Regions from separate parts of the Bacillus sp. P4_D3 genome, predicted to be linked through region 3. Evidence: riboswitches for the same ligand, from Rfam matches in the RefSeq annotation. Region 3 holds a riboswitch; each other region holds the start of a gene.
The links. A riboswitch is a leader RNA that binds a small molecule or an ion and turns the genes downstream of it on or off. The one in region 3 is predicted to bind S-adenosylmethionine.

Region 1: another riboswitch for S-adenosylmethionine. It lies ahead of AC1DTM_RS05040 (bifunctional O-acetylhomoserine aminocarboxypropyltransferase/cysteine synthase); the one in region 3 lies ahead of AC1DTM_RS04585 (MetQ/NlpA family ABC transporter substrate-binding protein).
Region 2: another riboswitch for S-adenosylmethionine. It lies ahead of AC1DTM_RS11010 (YezD family protein); the one in region 3 lies ahead of AC1DTM_RS04585 (MetQ/NlpA family ABC transporter substrate-binding protein).

What each region holds. Positions count from the first base shown of each region.
Region 1 is NZ_JBFUIN010000015.1:25,019-30,268, forward strand. Features, by position in the region: gene AC1DTM_RS05035 (chloride channel protein) at 1-960, opposite strand, end outside; SAM riboswitch class I at 1,280-1,384, shown strand; gene AC1DTM_RS05040 (bifunctional O-acetylhomoserine aminocarboxypropyltransferase/cysteine synthase) at 1,477-2,775, shown strand; gene metA (homoserine O-acetyltransferase MetA) at 2,759-3,664, shown strand; gene AC1DTM_RS05050 (homoserine dehydrogenase) at 3,806-5,101, shown strand; gene AC1DTM_RS05055 (YczE/YyaS/YitT family protein) at 5,131-5,250, opposite strand, start outside.
Region 2 is NZ_JBFUIN010000068.1:1,816-7,065, forward strand. Features, by position in the region: gene AC1DTM_RS10990 (nitrite/sulfite reductase) at 1-1,280, opposite strand, end outside; gene cysC (adenylyl-sulfate kinase) at 1,292-1,885, opposite strand; gene sat (sulfate adenylyltransferase) at 1,898-3,034, opposite strand; gene AC1DTM_RS11005 (phosphoadenylyl-sulfate reductase) at 3,074-3,778, opposite strand; gene AC1DTM_RS11010 (YezD family protein) at 3,864-4,007, opposite strand; SAM riboswitch class I at 4,080-4,188, opposite strand; gene lysA (diaminopimelate decarboxylase) at 4,302-5,250, opposite strand, start outside.
Region 3 is NZ_JBFUIN010000013.1:26,408-31,657, forward strand. Features, by position in the region: gene AC1DTM_RS04565 (MFS transporter) at 1-332, opposite strand, end outside; gene AC1DTM_RS04570 (FAD-binding oxidoreductase) at 329-1,765, opposite strand; gene AC1DTM_RS04575 (outer membrane protein assembly factor BamD) at 1,883-2,647, opposite strand; gene AC1DTM_RS04580 (NAD(P)-dependent alcohol dehydrogenase) at 2,804-3,712, shown strand; SAM riboswitch class I at 3,793-3,906, shown strand; gene AC1DTM_RS04585 (MetQ/NlpA family ABC transporter substrate-binding protein) at 3,992-4,804, shown strand; gene AC1DTM_RS04590 (methionine ABC transporter ATP-binding protein) at 4,817-5,250, shown strand, end outside.

The sequences.
Region 1 (5,250 bases), on a different contig from region 3:
TAAACAAACGGCAGTAATACATAATTTTAAAACCCCTGAAAGAAGTAGTACCCAGAAGGATAAATGGCTCCATTCAACGACTAAATCTTTTAATTGATGTTCCCCTGAAAATAACGTATACGGGAGGAAAGTTCCAGTAACCCCGAGTAAAATACCGCCGATAATTCCAAGTGATACTTTGTATTCCCTGAAGGGGTGGATTAATTTCTCTAATGCGAATTCTAATTTGAAATAAAAGAAACCAACTATAGCACCAATGCTAGCAAGTGGTAGAAAGGCGATCCATTCATTAAGAGCAAGAGACCCTTCCCCGAAATCAACAATAAAGGATCCACGATTATCGAGTTTACTAAGTAATAAGTAAACGGAAAAACCGGCAAAAGTGGTAGCTAAATATACAATTGCTTTTTTTCCTTTCGAAAATTCATTAATTTGTTCACCCTCATTTTCATTCGGAGCTAAGTAACCGAATAATGGTGCATTAAAAATGACACTTAAAGTAGCACCAATTCCAACCTCTGTTAGTTCATTCATTCCCTTTAAAGCAAATTTAAAGCGATCTCCTACCCATGTACAAAGTCCACCGATAATTCCAACAAGTGCAGCTTCTGGTCCTAAGCTAGCTCCAAATATTAAAACGATAAGCGCAGTTAAAGTAGCTTTATGTACAAAACTGTATTCAATTCTACCTGTTTTTTTATATTCAGCCATCACTTCCGGCATAAGACGTGGATATGTACCGAAGTATTTTTGTGTTAAACCAACGAGGATACCACCGATGATTGTTACACAAATGGTGTAATAAGGAGGAGAAGAGAAAATAGTAGGTAAGTATCCCCAAATAAAGTGAATTCCGATATTTATTGTAACTAAAAATAACCAGACTGTAGCTCCTACTATAGCGCCTAAAAGAATGCCATATAGGACGAGTATATAGTGCATGTCCTTTTTATTTGTCATGTTGTACCTCCGTTATGTAAGTTTTAATGTAGAAAGGATTAAATATGCTAGTGTGAAATGAATTGAATATATATAGTATCTTTTTGAGGGGTTGGCTTATTCAATATATTAGGGTCTCATAAAAATTTGAAACCAACGCGGTTAAACCACTTATTTAATTCTATATAGTGATCGGAGTTTTTAAAAGGTCTTTTTCAAATGAATATGGAATATATTTCTTTTGTTGTTTAAATTAAATTACTTATATTTAATTTAGAACATTCAGAAAAACCATTTGACATTAGGAAATTATTGCTATAAAATCAACGGTAATTGCATAGTCTTATCAAGAAAAGGTGGAGGGACAGGCCCGATGAAACCTTGGCAACAGCCGTATAACGGAATTGTGCCAAATCCTGCAGGTAATAATCCTGAGAGATAAGAAAGAGCCTTAGAGCGTGTCTTCAAACTGCTCCTTTCTTGTTTTCAGGAAAGGAGCAGTTTTTTATTTTGCATTAAAAGAAAGGAGAATGAGAGATGGGAGAATCATGGGGGAAAGGAACGATTTGTGTGCAAGGTGGCTATACGCCAAAAAATGGTGAGCCGCGTGTTTTACCACTTTATCAAAGTACAACGTATAAATACGATACGTCAGATGATTTAGCAGCACTATTTAATTTAGAGGCAGAAGGATATATATATACGCGTATTGGAAATCCTACTCTAGCTGCATTTGAGCAGAAGTTATCAGATTTAGAAGGCGGTGTAGGGGCTGTTGCAACAGCTTCTGGGCAGGCAGCTATTATGCTTGCGGTTTTAAATATTTGCAGTAGTGGAGACCATTTACTTTGTTCTTCAACTGTTTACGGAGGAACGTTTAATTTATTTGGAGTGAGTTTGCGCAAGCTTGGCATTGATGTTACGTTCTTTAATCCTAATTTAACAGCAGATGAAATTGCGGCACTTGCTAATGATAAGACAAAACTTGTTTATGCAGAATCGTTAGGAAATCCAGCAATGAACGTTTTGAATTTCAAAGAACTTTCAGCGGCAGCAAAAGAATTAGAAGTACCTTTTATCGTTGATAATACATTAGCGACGCCTTATTTATGCCAGGCGTTTGAACATGGGGCAAATATCATTGTCCATTCTACAACGAAATATATTGATGGCCATGCAAGCTCTCTAGGTGGCATTGTAATAGACGGGGGGAATTTCGATTGGACAAATGGAAAATACCCTGAGCTTGTCGAACCTGATCCGAGTTATCACGGTGTAAGCTATGTTCAAAATTTTGGAGCAGCAGCGTATATTGTGAAAACACGCGTTCAGTTATTAAGAGACTACGGAAACTGTATGAGCCCATTCAATGCATATATTAGCAACATTGGCCTGGAAACATTGCATTTACGAATGGAGCGTCATAGTGAAAATGCTCTCGAAGTTGCTAAGTGGCTTGCTAATCATGATCGCATTGAATGGGTGAATTATCCAGGGTTAGATAGTAATGAAAATTACTCGTTAGCACAAAAGTATTTGAAAAAAGGAGCTAGTGGAGTTTTAACATTTGGTATTAAGGGTGGATTAGAAGCAGCAAAAGAATTTATCGCAAATGTAAAACTCGCAACTCTTGTAACGCATGTAGCTGATGCAAGAACTTGTGTAATACATCCCGCTAGTACGACGCACAGACAATTAAGCGCAGAAAATCAGCGTTTAGCTGGCGTTATATCTGATTTAATCCGTTTATCGGTCGGTATAGAAGATGTTTCTGATATTATTGCAGATTTAGAAGCAGCGCTAGTCGGAGGCAAACAACATGCCGATCATAATTGATAAAGATTTACCAGCTCGCAAAGTATTGCAGAAGGAAAATATTTTTGTAATGACGAAGGAGCGAGCAGTAACACAAGATATACGTGCTTTGAAAATTGCTATATTAAATTTAATGCCTACAAAGCAAGAAACAGAGGCGCAATTACTTCGTTTAATTGGAAATACACCGTTGCAATTAGATGTTCATTTACTTCATATGGAATCGCATCTGTCTCGCAATGTAGCACAGGACCATTTAACGAGCTTCTATAAAACATTCCGTGATATTGAGAATGAAAAATTTGATGGACTCATTATTACAGGAGCACCAGTTGAAACTCTTTCTTTTGAAGAAGTAGATTATTGGGAAGAGCTTGGACGTATTATGGAGTATTCAAAAACAAATGTAACATCTACGCTTCATATTTGCTGGGGGGCACAAGCTGGTTTGTATTATCACTATGGTGTGCCGAAGTATCCTCTTGCGGAAAAAATGTTTGGTGTATTTGAACATGAGGTTCGCGAGCAACATGTGAAATTGTTACAAGGGTTTGATGAAGTGTTTTTTGCTCCGCATTCTCGTCATACAGAAGTACGAGAGAGTGATATTGAAAAAGTGAAAGAATTAACGTTATTAGCCAATTCTGAAGAAGCGGGTGTTCATCTTGTTATTGGGCAAGAGGGAAGGCAAGTTTTCGCACTCGGACACAGTGAATATAGTTGTGATACGTTAAAGGAAGAATACGAACGGGACTGCCAAAAAGGGTTAAATATTGATGTGCCAAAAAATTATTTTAAACATAATAATCCAGATGAGAAGTCACTTGTTAGGTGGAGGAGTCATGGGAATTTATTATTCTCTAATTGGCTGAATTATTACGTGTATCAAGAAACCCCTTATATATTGTAAATAATGATTGTGTAACACGTGGTAGCGTTTTATTTGTAAAGATTAAGCCTTATTTTTCCGAATGTTCAAAATACATTGTTTTTCAGATTTTTTGTCTATATAATGGCATCTAAACACAATTTTTGAGGGGTGGACAGTATTATGAAAGAAATTCAAGTGGGCTTATTAGGTCTTGGGACAGTTGGTAGTGGTGTAGTTCGTATTATTACAGATCATCAAGAACGACTTATACATCAAGTCGGTTGTCCAGTGAAAGTAACGAAAGTGTTGGTGCAAAATATTGAGAAAGAGAGAGAGGTAGAGGTACCTTCTACTCTATTAACACAAGATGTGAATGAAATTTTAGATAATCCTAATATTGATGTTGTCATCGAAGTAATGGGCGGCATTGATGATGCGAAAGCATATATTTTACAAGCTTTAAAAGGCGGGAAGCACGTTGTGACTGCAAATAAAGATTTAATGGCGTTACACGGAGCGGAACTCTTAGCGGTAGCAAAAGATAACAAGGCTGATTTATTTTACGAAGCAAGTGTAGCTGGAGGGATTCCAATTTTACGAAGCATCGTAGAAGGACTTTCTTCAGATCTTATTACGAAAGTAATGGGAATTGTAAATGGAACGACAAATTTTATTTTGACGAAAATGTCAGACGAAGGGAGAGCATATAACGACGTGTTAAAAGAAGCTCAGCAGCTTGGATTTGCAGAAGCAGATCCAACATCAGACGTAGAAGGTTTAGATGCGGCAAGAAAAATGACGATTTTGGCTACTCTCGGTTTCTCTACAAATGTAGAGCTTGGAGATGTGAAGGTAAAAGGAATTACTTCTATTACAGCAGAAGATATTGAATATAGTAAGAGCTTAGGTTATACAATTAAATTAATTGGTCTTGCAAAGCGAGATGGCGAGAAATTAGAGGTTACAGTTGAGCCGACTTTACTTCCAAATGCACACCCTCTTGCGGCAGTGCAAAATGAATATAATGCTGTCTATGTGTATGGTGAAGCGGTAGGAGAAACGATGTTTTATGGTCCGGGAGCAGGAAGCTTACCGACAGCGACAGCTGTTGTTTCTGACCTAGTTGCTGTAATGCAAAATATTAGGCTAGGTGTAAACGGAAATAGTGCGGTATCCCCGCAGTATAAAAAGGTACTAAAAGAGTCAGATGAAATTATTGTGAAAAAGTTTTTAAGACTTCATGTGAAAGACGAAATTGGTGTATTTGCAAAAATTACATCATTGTTCTCTGAGCGCGGTGTTAGTTTTGAAAAGATTATTCAAATGCCACTTGAAGAGAAAGGGAAAGCAGAAATCGTAATTGTAACGCATCGTGCTTCTCTTGCGGATTATGAGTACATTCTACATACATTGCAATCGTATGAAGAAATAGATTGTGTGAAAGCAAACTATCGAATTGAAGGAGATGCTAAGTAGTATCTCTTCTAATAAAACGAAAAACCCTATTAAGCGGCTTGCTTAATAGGGTTTTTTCTATTTAAAATCTGCGTACCAAATTGAATAAAAGCTTGAATAATCCAACCTGTTGTAAAGGATAAGATAATTGTTCCAAAATAGATTGGCCC
Region 2 (5,250 bases), on a different contig from region 3:
ACATCGAGTGCAATTTGTGTATCTAAGTACTCTGCGATTTTGCGTAATCTTTCTTTCGTTTCTACTAACGCAAGATTGCAATACTCAATACCAGTACATGAAACCGCATGACCAATAAATGATTTCGGATTTGCAGAAATTGCTTCAAACAAAGGTTCACTTAATAATCCTGCAACATTTTCTGGCGGAACATTCGGAATAATGAAGTTTTGTGAGTTACAAGTACGAATTTGCCCGTTTCCATATTGCTTTGCAATTCTAGCAATCTCAAACATTTCCTCTGCATGTAAACGTCCTACTGGTACATTAAAGCCGACATACTTTAATCCTTCTTGTTTTTGATCTTGAACACCATAAAAGTATCCTGCATTCCAGCCTTTGAGAGCACTTTCCCCTTTACTTTGCAATAGGCCTGTGTATTCTACTAATTTCTCTTGAAATTTCTCAGCGCCCCAGTCAGCGACAAGAAATTTCAAGCGTGCTAAGTGGCGTTTTTCACGATATCCAAAATCACGGAATATAGTAGCAATTGCAATCGATACTGCCTTCACTTCTTCTGGTAAAACGAATACATCTAATTCTTCCGCTAAGTACGGACGAGCTGATAAGCCTCCGCCTACTTTTATGTGAAAACCAACTTTTTTCTCACCATCTATTTCTTTCGTAGCAGGTGTAAATGCCACACAGTTAATCTCTGCATTTGCTGAATTATAAATGTTAGAACTAATAGACATTTTAAATTTACGTGGTAGATTAGAAAACTCTTCATTATGTTGGAAGTAATCGTATATTTCTTTAACAATCGATGTTGTATCAAATAGTTCATTCGCATCAATTCCAGCAAGTGGATTACCTGTAATATTACGCGTAATATCACCGCATGCCCCCGCTGAAGATAAACCAACTCTCGCTAACCTTTTAAAAATATCCGGAATTTGCCCAATTTCTAACCAATGAAACTGAATCGCCTGTCTTGTCGTAATATCTAACACATCACGCCCATAATCTTCAGCGATGGAAGCTAGCACCTCTGCCTGCGCATTTGTAATAATCCCAGAAGGAATATTGACACGCATCATAAAATAGCCCGCTTCTTTCGGTCGTTGCAAATACAATCCCGCCCATTTAAAGGCGTCCCACTCTTCTTTCGGAATAGATTCAAATCCATTCTCCGCATAGTAAGGAATATCATTAAAGATTTCTAATCCGTCTTTCTCTAATTTCTTTTTCTCTGTTTGATTTAATTTTTCAGTATTAGCCCACACTTTTTCATAACTCATCTTTTATCCCCCTATATGAAACTACGCTCTTGTAAGTACTTCACAATTTGTTCTGCACATTCTTCAATAGAATACTTGTGCGTTTCTACAATTAATTCTTCTCGTTCTGGTTCCTCATACGGTGAATCAATGCCCGTAAACTGCTTAATATCACCTTGTCTCGCTTTTTTATAAAGTCCTTTCGGATCACGTTTCTCACATTCTTCAATCGGACACTTCACAAAGACTTCAATAAATTCATTTGCTGCCAAAAGGTCTCTAACTTGTTTACGATCTACTCGATATGGTGAAATAAACGCTGTAAGGACAACTGTTCCTTCATCTACAAACAACTTCGCCACTTCACCAATACGCCTTATATTTTCCATACGTTCACTTTCAGAAAAACCTAAATCCTTATTTAAACCGTGACGAATGTTATCCCCATCTAATACATAGTTTCCGATATTGTTTTCAAATAGTTTCCGAGCCACCGCATTTGCTACTGTTGATTTACCCGAAGCTGATAAGCCTGTAAACCAAATTACAAAACTATGATGACCATTCTTCACTCTTCTCTCTTCCTTTGAAACAGACGCTGCATGCCAAGTAATATTTGTATCCATCTCGTTCTCTCCCTATTCTGTTACTGCTTCTTTCTTCAAACCTTTAATTAACACTTCCACTACTTCTTTACGGCTAAATGCACTTGGTGGAATCTCTCCATTTCGTAACATTTCTCTTACTTTCGTACCTGACAAAATAACATGGTCCGCTTTCTCGTGTGGGCACGTTTTTGTCGAAGCCATCGCCTCACATTTAACGCAATAAAAACTATGTTCAAAAAATAGCGGCGTAATTCCTAACTCTTCCACCGTAAAGTCAGTAAAGATTTCCTGCGCTTCATATGTTCCGTAATAATTTCCCACTCCAGCGTGATCCCGCCCTACAATAAAATGTGTACAGCCGAAATTTTTTCTTACAAGCGCATGAAATATCGCTTCACGTGGTCCTGCATAACGCATCGCTGCGGGAAATACCCCTAAAAAAACGCGATCTTTTGGATAATAATTTTGCAGTAATACTTCATAACTTTCCATCCTTACATCAGCTGGAATATCATCTGATTTCGTTTCACCAACGAGCGGGTTTAAAAAGAGACCATCTACAATTTCAAGTGCAGATTTTTGAATATATTCATGTGCACGATGTACAGGATTGCGTGTTTGGAAACCAACTACTGTTTTCCATCCCCGTTTTTTAAATTCTTCTCTTGTTTCGATTGGATCTAAATAATAAGAAGCAAACTGATTATTTTCAGAGCGTTGTATTAGAATAATAGCTCCTCCAACGTAAACGTTCGGTCGATCGTACAATTTTTTCACACCTGGATGAGCCTCATCCGTCGTTTTATACACGAGTAACGCTTCTTTTTCTTTATCCGGTACAAAAATATCTTCTATTTGAATAACACCATATACAGTTCCATCTTTAACCAGGTTTACTTCTTCTCCAATTTTCAATCTATCCGCTTCTTCTTCTGTTACTGGTAATGCAATCGGTATACTCCAAACACTACCGTTTACTAAGCGCAGTGTTTCTACAACTGAGTCATAATCTCTCTTCCCTAAAAATCCTGTAAGTGGACTATATCCCCCTATCGCCAGAAGTTCTAAATCACTAAGCGCAATTTTGTCTAGCTCAATTTCTTTTACAATATTCGATATGTCATATGTTTCATCAATACGGTTTACTAATTTATTTGTTGTACTCATCTTTTTATATCCCCTCTTAGCTTTATTTCAAGATTTATCTTATTGAAAATGAAGTCCGCATTCTGTCTTCATTTTCCCAGCCCATCTTCCATCTCTTGAGTCGCCACCATCTCCTACAGGCAATGTACATTTTTCACACCCAATACTTGGATAGCCAACATCATGTAGCGGATTATACGGCAAACTATGTTTGTATACATATCGCCAAACTTCTTTCCAAGTCCAATGAATGAGCGGACAAATTTTAATAGACCGAAAACGATGATCTTGATTCACAAATTTTGTATGCTTACGCGTTTCTGATTGTTCCCTTCTAAGGCCTGATATCCACGCTTTTTCGGCTGCTAATGATTTTTCTAGCGGCAAAATTTTTCTGATCTTACAACAGAGATTCGGATTACTTTCCCATAATTTTTCTCCATGAAGCTTCGCCTGTTCTTCAAGTGTAAGTGCTGGCTGTTTTTCTATAATATTTAATGAAGGAAATCTCTCTCGTACCTTTTTAATTAATTCGTACGTTTCTTGAAAGTGAACATTTGTATCTAAAAATACAACTTTAGCAGATGGATTTACTTGGTTTATAAGATGCAATAAAACCATCCCTTCCACTCCAAAGCTACATGCATATACAATTTCACCTTTATATTCTTTATAAGCCCAACTTAATACTGATAGCGCGCCTTTCGTTTCATCTTCTTCTGAAAATGAAATACCATTTTCTTCCCACGTTTCATACGTCAACATGTTTTTTCCCCCTGTAAAAGCAAAAAGACGGTTTTAATCTATAAAATAGATTAAAACCGCCTCTAGTTTTTCTAGTCAGCGCTTTTTACTTTAAACGGACCTTTTCACTTTTCTCTAATTGAATCACTTTTCCATCTTGCACCACAATTGTAATTGAACCATATTTCATATCAGCAAGCATCGTTTGAATTTTTTCGGACACTTCATCAAAATGTTCCCGTACGCTCACGCAAACAGCCCCCCTTTTTATTCATAAAAAAAAGCTTTCCCATTTCGAAAAGACTGTTCGGTAATATATTTTACCTTATCTTTCAAAATGGATTCCATTTTGCTGGATTTAGCACCTTGCTTTCTATAAGCAGGTTGCCGAGCTTCGTAGGGCCAGTTCCCTCAGCTTCTCTTGATAAGCTTTGTATTTGTATTTTATCATAATTCTGAATTTTTTCAATCCTAGTTTTCCGATATATTTTAATTATTTTATAAAAAAGGAATTGCCCATCCTGAACAACTCCTTTTTTCATATTTAAACAAGTTCTTTAATACGTATGCGATCGTTCCCAATAATATTTTCATATGTTTCACGTTCTACAACAATTTGTGATGTTCCGCCCTTTGCAAAGACTACAGCCGGTCTACGAATACGATTATAATTATTAGCCATCGAGTACCCATATGCCCCTGTACAAGAAATCGCTAGTAAATCAGAAGAAGCAACTTTAGGAAGATTAATATCCCAAATCAGCATATCTCCACTTTCACAACATTTCCCAGCAATCGAAACAAGTTCCTCATTTTCATCATTCCCTCGATTCGCCAACATCGCCTCATAACGTGCTCCATATAGAGCCGGCCTTAAATTATCTGTCATCCCACCATCGACTGAAACATATTTTCTTATGCCTGGAATCTCTTTCACCGCTCCGACTGTATAAATTGTTGTTCCCGCATCACCTACAATACTACGACCTGGTTCAATCCATATTTCTGGAAGCGGGTATTCACATACTGTAAACTGCTCTCTCACCGTACTTGTTACAGCGTGCACATACGTTTCAAGTGTTAACGGTGTATCAGACTCCGTATAACGTATACCGAAACCTCCGCCGACATTTAATACTTTCACCACATAGTTTGTTCGCTCTCTCACTTCTTCTAAAAATTGACGTAGTACTTCAATTGCTCGAACAAAACCAGCCGTTTCGAATATTTGTGATCCGATGTGCGAGTGAATTCCTAGCACATTATAATTTGATTTTTGCAAAGCTAGCTCAATTGCTTGCATCGCTTGACCATTTGAAACACCAAATCCAAACTTCGAATCCTCTTGACCTGTTGTTATATATTCGTGTGTATGTGCCTCTACTCCGGGCGTTACACGGATTAATATGTTCACAAATTTCCCATGTTGCACTGCTAAATCATGTAAAATTTCTAATTCTAAGAAATTATCTACCACAAAACAACCAATATTT
Region 3 (5,250 bases):
TTCTCCGTATTACGCTGCACAGCACCTAAAATACCCATTAAAATTTGGAGAATGTATACATGCCAAACTTCTGTTGCAATAGGGAAACAAAGCATTAATATAGCCATGGACCATGCGTATATAATTAATAACTTTCTATCACCTATCCTATCAGAGGTTCTTCCAACTAACGGATATACTAGAGCTGAAGTTAAGGCAAATAAACCGTACGCCCAGCCAAATTGCGAGAAACTATTTCCAACATTTCGAAGCAATAGTATATAAAAAGGAAATACCATGCTACCCGCCATCATAATAATGCTTTGTGAGGCCACAAATCTTCTATATGTCATTTGCTATACTCCTTATAAAATAAATTCACAAACCTTTCCTCTGGGTCTACTTCCTTCTTTTTCTGAAGGAATTCTTCTATGCGAGGATACGCTTTCTTTAGTTGCTCCTTTTCCGGATAAGAATAATACGGTAAATAATAACTTCCATTATGCTTTAAAGTAACATCAATCATCTTCTGAATGACCACTTTTGTTTTCTTTATTTCATCCTCAGAACGCCCTTGATTAATTAGAAGCACAAGCGCAAACATATCATCTTTCGCATAAGATAGCACCGCATTCTCATTCTTTTCTACATAGCGGATTGTAATGTTAAGAAGGTTTAATTCCTCTTCATTTAAAACGCTTCGCAAATCATCTATATACTCTGCAAAACCATCTATCGGTACAAAGTACTCTTGTAAAACTTCGGTCAAGTTTGGATTATCGTATTCCATAAAAGCACTATCAGATCTCATTACGTTATTTCGAGTTTCGTACTTACCATCTGTACGTTCAAAATAACTTCTTTGTATATCCCAAAATGCGCCCTTTCCCCAGTCACTATAACGTGATAATCCAAGTAAGAATTTCGGCGCAGCTATAATATTTTCTTCTTTTAATTTGCTGTACTCTTTCAACTTCTGTTGATCTTCTGCTAGTACATAATCTGTCACATACATTTCTTTTAAAAATGAATTTGAGGCAACAGAAATACGTGCTAAATGCATACGTATATTCTCGTCCCTTCGCACTTTATTCTTAAAGTATGAAGAGTATTCTTTATAATCTAGTACCTTCGTATGCGTTTCATACAATTCATCGTTTGTTAACTGTAGCGTCACATCTAAAATCACACCAAACAATCCATATCCCCCAATTACATACGGAAACAAATCAGCATTTTCTTCTCTACTTACATTACGCACTGTACCATCTGCCATTAACAATCTGAACGACTCTACTGTATCAATCAATGCTTCATGACGAATATCACGCCCATGTACATTTACACTTAATGAACCACCAACAGTAAAAATATTTTGAGATTGCATCACTTGAACTGCAAGACCATATGGATTGATTTTCTTTTGAATGTCATTCCATGTGACACCGCTTTGCACCCTAATCCTCTTCTTCTCCGGATCGAATTCTAATATTTCATTATACCCTTTCATATCAAGCATCGTACCGTTCGGATAATACGTCTGCCCGCCTTGGCTATGTTGCATACCTGCAATAGAAATCTTCTCTCCAGAAACATTTGCATCTTGCACTAACTTTTTTAATGAACTTTCATCCTCAGCATTTTCAACACGTTTAATTTTCGTTGGAAGCAACTTTCCTACATCGCTCATAATAGGATGTTCTAGTTTCTCTTTATATGTATATATAGAAGTCGCGAGCAACACTGTATATACTACAATGACAACTGCTATCTTTCTTTTTTTCAAATGGCACTCTCCTTTTCTAACGTTCTTCCTCTTCATATTTTACCTATTTTCCTTTAAAAAAGTATTAACAAAAAAGAGAGCGACCCTTTATTTTAGGTCCCTCCCTCATCAAGACTGTTACTTTGCTGCTGGCAGCTGTATTGGCTCAAACTTTTCGTACGATGTATATTTTGCATTCGTAATAATGTGTGCCTTATCCTCACCATTACTACTCATAATCATATCTATCTTCGCTGATTCATATTTAAAATCTTTTGTAATGATATATTCTGCATCCACTTCTTCTATCTTTGCATTTTGTGCTTGTAGCATTTTCTTCTGCGTTTCATCCATGCTAGCTAGCATGCTCTCTGTTTCTTGCCCTTTTAATATAAACTTCAGCTTATATTTATCTCCGCTTTTCTCCATCTTCATTTTATCTAAAACTACTGCTGGCACTTCTAAATTATCTATAATATCTTGAGTGACTTTCATCCCGCCAGCATTTAATTGCTCCTCCGGTACAGATATAACTTCTCCTGTTTTAGGATTTTTCACCTGACCAGCAACTTTACCATCCACAGCATACACTACAACATCTGTACCAGAAACATTCATTTCAGAACGCGAATTCTTTTTCTTTGGCTCTAATTGCATTTTAGCCTTTAGTACATCCATCTCTGTTCCTTCAGCTTTTATCCCTACATCATATGCCATCGTTACATGTTCTTCATTTTTAAAAGCTTCATTCGCTTTCTTGAAAACATCCTTCGCTGCTAATTCCTTTTCTTTCTGCATGGCTTCTTTTTTCGGTTCATCCGTCTTTGTTGTTTTCTCATTACTACACCCTGCACCTAAAATAACTGCAAGGACTAAACTAGAGGTTAAAATAAGTTTTTTCATAATTCTCCCTCCTTTCCAAAAGGGTATCATCTATTTTCCTTTTAAATCTATATAATTTTTAATATTTCTATTTAACTTTATTTCTCGAATAACAACATGTTTAAAGAAATACTTAAATATGTTGTAAATAAAAACAACTAAATTCAGGAGGTCATTATGAAAGCAATTATTTGCACAAAGTATGGGCCGCCTAATGTTCTCAAACTTCAAGATTTAGAGAAACCTACTCCAAAAAAGAATGAGGTATTAGTTAAAATTCACGCAACAAGTGTAACAACTGGAGATTGTAGAATGCGCGGCTTTAATAGCCCCCTTTTATTTTGGATTCCTATGCGGATTATATTAGGTTTTAAAAAACCAAGAAAACCTATACTCGGCGTGGAGCTATCTGGTGAAATCGAAGAAATAGGAACAGATGTAACTCAATTTGAAAAAGGAGACCAAGTTTTCGCATTAACAGAGCTTAATGTCGGTGGTTATGCAGAATATACATGTGTACATGAAAGCGGATTGATATCATTAAAACCTACCAATGTGACGTATGAAGAAGCTGCCGTTATTCCTTTTGGCGGAACTTCAGCATTACACTTCCTGAGAAAAGGACGTATAAGAAAAGGGCAACAAGTACTTATATATGGCGCATCTGGTTCAGTAGGAACAGCTGCCGTACAACTTGCTAAATATTTTGGCGCGACCGTTACAGCTGTTTGTAGTAATTCAAATTTTGAACTAGTGCAATCTTTAGGAGCTAATCACGTAATTGATTATACGAAAGAAGATTTTACAAAGCGGGCTGAACGCTACGATATTATATTTGATGCAGTTGGAAAAATTAAAAAATCCCATTGTAAGAAAGCATTAACCGCTAACGGTAAATACGTGTCGGTCAATGGAACGATGGCAAAAGTGAGCAAAGAAGATATGCTTCTACTAAAAATGCTAACGGAAGAAGAAAAATTAAAGCCAGTTATTGATAAAACTTACCCGTTAGAAGAAATTTCAAAGGCTCATACGTACGTAGAGACCGGACATAAAAAAGGTAATGTTTCTATTACCTTAAAATAAAATATATTCAGAAAATAACATTGACAATTCTTTTTGTAAGATTTACTATTAGTACCATATTTAAAAACTACATACACATACTCTTATCAAGAGTGGCGGAGGGACTGGCCCGATGATGCCCGGCAACCGAGCTTATAAAGTATAAGCTAAGGTGCTAATTCCTGCAGAACGATTTTCGTTTTGGAAGATAAGAGAGGAACCTATTTCGTCTATTCGGCACCTCTCTTATTTTTGAGAGGTGCTTTTTATTTTGGAACGTATATTAAGGGGGAATTATAGATGAAAAAGGTATTAGTAAGTATTGTAAGTGGAGCTGTATTGTTGTTAGGCGCATGCGGTGCTACTTCTGATAAAGAGGTAAAAGCATTAGATGAGAAAAAGATTACCGTTGGTGTAACAGGTGGACCGCATGAACAAATTTTTGAAAAGGTGAAAGAAGTTGCAGCAAAAGATGGCCTCCAAATCGATGTAAAGGTATTTAATGATTATGTAGCACCAAACGTATCTTTAGATGAAAAAAGCCTCGATGTAAATAGCTACCAAACTAAATCTTATTTAGACGTATTTAAAACTGAACGTAATATGAAATTAACTGAAGTATTTTCCACAGTAACATTCCCTATGGGTATATACTCTAAAAACTTAAAAGATATAAAAGAATTAAAAGAGGGCGACGCAATTGCTGTCCCAAATGATCCAACAAATGAGCTTCGTGCTTTAAAGCTATTTGAAAAAGCAGGGGTTTTAAAAGTGGATCCAAAAGCTACAGAAAAAGCGACTGCAAAAGATGTAATTGAAAATCCGAAAAATTTAAAGATTGTTGAATTAGAGGCATCTCAATTACCAACGCAGCTAGGTGAAGTGAAGGCAGCTGCGATTAATACAAACTTTGCATTAGGTGCAAAATTAAGTCCAGCAAAAGATTCGATTTTCCGCGAAGGAAAAGATTCACCATATGTGAACTGGGTCGTTGTTCGTACTGAAAATAAAGATGATGCAGTTATAAATAAGTTAAAGAAAGCTTATCAATCTAAAGAAGTAAAAGATTTCATTGAGAAAAAATTCGATGGTTCTATTTTACCGTCTTGGTAGGAGCTGACTATAATGATTGAATTAAAAAACGTCTCCAAAGTATTTACAACAAAAAAAGGGAATGTTGAGGCCCTTAAACCAACTTCCCTTAAAGTAAAAAAGGGCGAAGTATTTGGAATCATCGGATATAGCGGCGCTGGTAAAAGTACATTAATTCGCTGTGTAAATTTATTAGAAAAACCAACGACAGGAAATATCATTGTAAACGAACAAGATTTAACAACCTTATCGACAAAAGAACTCGCAAAAGCGAGACAAAAGATCGGCATGATTTTTCAAGGATTCAATTTACTTAAAACCGTTACCGTTTATGAAAACATCGCACTACCCTTACGTCTATCTGGTCTTCCCAAAAATGAAATTGAAAAAAGGGTAGAAAAGTATTTACGTATTGTTGATCTTTTCAATAGAAAAGATGCCTATCCAAGTGAACTTTCTGGTGGTCA